Regions from separate parts of the Marinomonas sp. NPDC078689 genome, predicted to be linked through region 2. Evidence: predicted binding sites of a transcription regulator. Region 2 holds the regulator's gene; the other holds the start of a gene.
What was found. Region 2 encodes PhoB, which activates phosphate uptake and scavenging genes when phosphate is short. Its sites were predicted from a motif close to TGTCATANNNNTGTCANA; they were not measured.
Positions count from the first base shown of each region.

Region 1: the regulator PhoB is predicted to act here: its motif matches at 1,194-1,211, upstream of ACIGBN_RS07215 (PhoX family phosphatase).

Region 1 covers NZ_JBITUJ010000003.1:215,112-217,515, reverse strand. The annotation lists gene ACIGBN_RS07215 (PhoX family phosphatase) at 1-1,095, opposite strand, end outside; gene ACIGBN_RS07210 (CLCA_X family protein) at 1,326-2,072, shown strand; gene ACIGBN_RS07205 (LysR substrate-binding domain-containing protein) at 2,226-2,404, opposite strand, start outside.
Region 2 covers NZ_JBITUJ010000005.1:93,463-95,866, reverse strand. The annotation lists gene phoR (phosphate regulon sensor histidine kinase PhoR) at 1-866, opposite strand, end outside; gene phoB (phosphate regulon transcriptional regulator PhoB) at 870-1,565, opposite strand; gene ubiA (4-hydroxybenzoate octaprenyltransferase) at 1,649-2,404, opposite strand, start outside.

The sequences.
Region 1 (2,404 bases), on a different contig from region 2:
GCCAGCATCAACAAGGCGCTGAATTTCGTCGCTGTTTGCTTCGCCTAGCTTGATCCAAGTTAGGTTGCCAGCGCCCGGTCCTTTGCCTGATGTTTGGTGCCATTTTGCCGCGTACAATTTACCAGACGAAAGGTCGCGGGGCTTGTCAGCAATGAACATAAATAAGCCACTGTTGGTAAAATCGTCGCCCATTAAGACGGTGCGCTCATCTGGCATAACTTGTACAAGCTCGTGGGAAAGGCGACCCATGCAGTAATGTTTTACTATGGAGCCAGTGCCGTCTTTATGAACCGTGACTTCAGGAAGGTGGCCGTAGTTGTAAGGTTTGGCTTTGTTCTCATCGCCAAACAAGTTCTTACTGTAGGCTTTAAACTGCTCGTTATCTAAATCTGACGCATCGGGTTGATATTCTTCACTGGAAAGGTGGGTTCCCCAAGGAGATAAGCTGGCGCCACAGGTGATCCATAGACCGCCCACATTGGATGTGTCCACGTTGTGGTATTTTACCAATTTTAGTTCGCCCGTTTCTGGGTTTTGGTCCAGCGTCAAAACAGCGATAGGCGAAGGTAGGCGACCGTACATATCGTTGTCCGCGCCATCACGGCTGGTGTACTCAAATTGAACAACGGCGAAAACGTGGTTGCCGTACACGCCAGCGACGTTAGCGTCTTTGACCGTCAATAGGCTAGAGCCATCGGGACAGTCGGAGAAGAACTGACGGTTATTTAAAGTAGGATCGGTAATTGGTTTATTATTAATATCATAATAACCGCCCGCGACTAAGGTATTGCCCTTGCCATCTGGCACGCGATCGCCTGAAATAAAGAAAGGGTGGTAATCCAGCTTCACTAGACGACTAGAGCCATCTTCAAATTTTAACTGCATGGCGGCGTTTGTGTATGCGGTCGCCATGGCGGCAGGGTTACTAAGAGAAGGCGCTGTCATTGGTACAAAGCTGACGGAAGATAAAGGCGCCTCTGTCATATTTTCTGCAAAGGCTTTGGCGCTAAACATGCCCCCAGCAAGTGGTAATAATGGTGCCCCGGCCATAAAGCTAAGCATGCGGCGGCGGGTGTTATCGATTGACTGACTCATGGTTATTATTCCTTTCTATCTTCAGGGATTAGCTGTCGTAAAGTAAAAAGTACAAAGTGGTAGCTTCATTAACTGCCGGGCTAGTAAATCACGTTGGGCATGACGCTTTAGTGACAGCAAAATGATCTTTTTATTTCAGATCAATGAAATGGACAAGGAGTCAGAAGAAGGCAGCGCATGAGGTGTGGTAATCTAGCGTCGTGTATCCATGATGATTTAGGTGCTTGTTAATGAGTTCGGAGTTTGGTCAGCCCAATTTTGTGATGATTCGTCGTCAATTTGACTTTCGCGGCATTGAAATGGGGCGTTGGGTAAAGCCAGAAGAGCGCGACCGCGCGGCAGTGAATTTTTACCAAGCGCTGTGTGACCTAATGGACGTGCTGCAGGGGCCTGAAACGCTGATTTCTTTGCGTGGTAGCCTAGGGCTTCAGTTTGGTAAAGGCGGACGGCCAGGTGTGGCGGCGCATTATATGCCAGCGACGCGCCAACTGGCGTTAGCGAAAAACGCCGGTGCCGGCAGTCTTGCTCACGAGTGGTATCATGCTTTCGATCATTACATGGGAGACAAAATGTTTCCCATCCTAGGGGCTCAATCGTTTGCGTCCTCTAATTGGTTAACGTCCACCAGGATGCAACCACACCCTCTGAATACGTTATTAGAAAACTGCTTCAAAGCCATTATGCTCAATACCGATGGCAGCGCCCCCAGCGCGATGTTTGATGCCTCTAAGCGCACGGATGAAGCGTTAAATATGGTTTATTACGCCAAGCCGGAAGAGTTGTGTGCCAGAGCATTTGAAGCTTTTGTAGAAGACGAAAAACCCAAAAGTCGCTTTCTTGTGAAAGGCAGTCGCTATTCAGATGAAGCCAAAGCAGGGCTGTATCCACAAGGCGCGCAGCGTCAGCAAATTAACGCGGCGTTTAAAGCCTATTTTTCAAGGCTTGGCGCCGCGCTGTATCGACAGCAGTCTGAATGACACCTTTCTAAAGGGCATTTGGGGTGTTGGTTATCCTAGCTAAGGCCTTCTTTTCTTGAGGCGAGGTTGGCTTTTTATAGGGGGAAATAAAAAGCTGTATATTTATACAGAATTTGGTTTGTCCCCACAAAAAGCACGATTTCCGCTTCTCTGTCATGGCCTCTTTGGACTCAATTCGCTTTGCACCAGTGTTAAAAAAGCGTCTTTGGCCTTGTGAAAGCCGGTGTTTTTATTCCAGAGAAAGTAGTTTTTGATGGGTTTGAGTTGCTCAAATGCATAGCCTTTGATGCCGCCAATAAGTTTAAACTGCTCGTATATGCCTCTTGGTACCA
Region 2 (2,404 bases):
TGGATGGCTGACGAGAAATCTTGCATGGCATTCCACTGATCTTCTTCGCGTTTTTCGTTACTTTCCAACCGAGATAGCAACAATAGGTCTTCGATTAAGTGTTCCATTCGAACCGACTGATCAGACATGTTTACTATGCCTTTTTGCATGCTAGGAGGCAGGTTTTCCTTGAACATGTCTAGGGTCTCTAAGTAGCCCTTGATTACGGTAAGAGGGGTTTTTAGTTCGTGAGAAGCGTTGGCAACGAAATCTTTGCGCATTTGTTCTAGCAAGTGAAGTCGGGTCACATCGCGGACAAAAATGAGATGGTCATTCTTATCATAGAGCGTGGTTTGAATTTCCAAATACACCCCTTCTTTCGCAGGGGACTTGATGATCAGCGGTTCCCCAAAACGCTTCTGTGTGAAGTAACGAAAAAAGCTGGGGTTGCGCATAATATTGGTAATGGCTTGGCCACGGTCAACCGGTCGCATGAGGCCAAAAAAATGGCCGGCGGAATTGTTCCACCATTCCAGATTTCCCTCGCTGTCTGCCATGATGACGCCTTCTTTTAGCGCCGCGGTAGAATGCTCGATTCTGGTTAATGCTTGCTGCATACGACGCTTAGATTTGCGTTGTTTTTTCTGCAAGCGATAGACGGCATCAAAGATATCCCCCCAGATACCAGATGCTTCCGGCGGTGGTGCTTTGCCGGAATAGCGTAACCAGTTATGGAATTGGTAAAGCTGATAAAGTTGGTGATAAAGAGAGCCAAGCAGATAGATTAAGACAACAAGAAAAGTCTGCTTAATAATTAACCCGATAACGACACAGGCCGCTAGCCCAAGTAGCCAGCGGATAATAGATTGTCGCCAAATGGTTTTCATATGTTATGCGGTCCGTTTAGCTGAGAATCGGTAGCCCGTGCCTCGGACTGTTTGAATTAACGAGTCGTGGTCTGTGCCAATGGCTTTACGGAGACGACGAATATGAACATCAACGGTTCTTTCTTCAACATAAACATTACCGCCCCATACTTGGTCGAGCAACTGCGCTCTGGAGTAGGCTCTTTCTTGATGCGTCATGAGGAACTTAAGCAAACGGTATTCGGTTGGTCCCATGTCTAAGGGCGTGCTGCCAATGGTGACTCGTTGACTAATTGGGTCAAGCACCAAACCATCAATTTCAATCGGTTCATCAACCCCTTGTGGCGTTGCTCTGCGTAACACGGCTTTTAAGCGAGCGACCAGTTCACGAGGTGAAAAAGGTTTGGTGATGTAGTCATCCGCACCGACTTCTAAACCTTGAATCTTATTGTCTTCTTCGCTTTTCGCGGTCAATAAAATAACGGGGATTTCCGCTGTGGTGCTGTCTTTTTTTAAGCGTCGAGTCAGCTCAATTCCGCTACCGCCTGGCATCATCCAGTCACAGAGAATTAAGTCTGGTCTATGGTCCACAATAATTTCATGGGCTTGTTGGCTATTTTCGGCTTCCATGTATTCGTACCCAGCCATTTCTAGGGCAACCGCGATCATTTCGCGAATGGAAGACTCATCATCAATGATTAATACTTTTTTACCGGTCACAGGATTCACCCTCATCTCAGGAACGGTTTTATTTAATCCGCAAAATGTGACAATTAGGTTACATTGTCACATGTTTGCCATATTTAAACCAAATAACTGACGGCCAAGCCGATGAAAATACAATATCCGATGCGATTATTGTCTAAAAATGCATGGAAACAAGGTAGGCGTTCTCTGCCTTTCGCTTTGTTAAACTGCATGTAAAACAAAACAATAGCAACCAAAATGGACAAAAAGTACGGCCATTGTAAATGCGAAAGCACCCCAATCCACAGTAGCAGAGATAGGGTCAATGCTTGCAAACAAAGGATTACCAACAGATCGTATTGTGCGAAGAGAATGGCAGTTGATTTAACGCCAATCTTGAGATCATCAGGGCGATCCGTCATGGCATAGTAGGTGTCGTAGGCGATGGTCCACAGGCAATTTGCCAAAAACAGCATCCATAGCTGGGGGTCTAGTAAATCGCCTCCCTGCGCGCTGTAAGCCATTGGAATGGCCCAAGAGAATGCAAGCCCCAGAAACAGCTGAGGAAGGTGAGTGTAGCGCTTCATAAAAGGGTATAACGCCGCGAGACCAAGGCCGACAAACGACAAAAGAATCGTACGCAGATCGGTAAATAACACCAGCACAAAGCTTAATACGACCAAGGCAGCGAATAGCCCTAATGCTTCTTTCTCACTGACTCGCCCTGATGGAAGAGGGCGATTTTTAGTGCGATCAACATGGCCATCAATTTTGCGGTCGGCGTAGTCATTAATAACGCAACCCGCGGAACGCATACTAAAAACGCCCAAGACAAAGATCACCACCAATTGCCACTGGGGCCAGCCATCGGC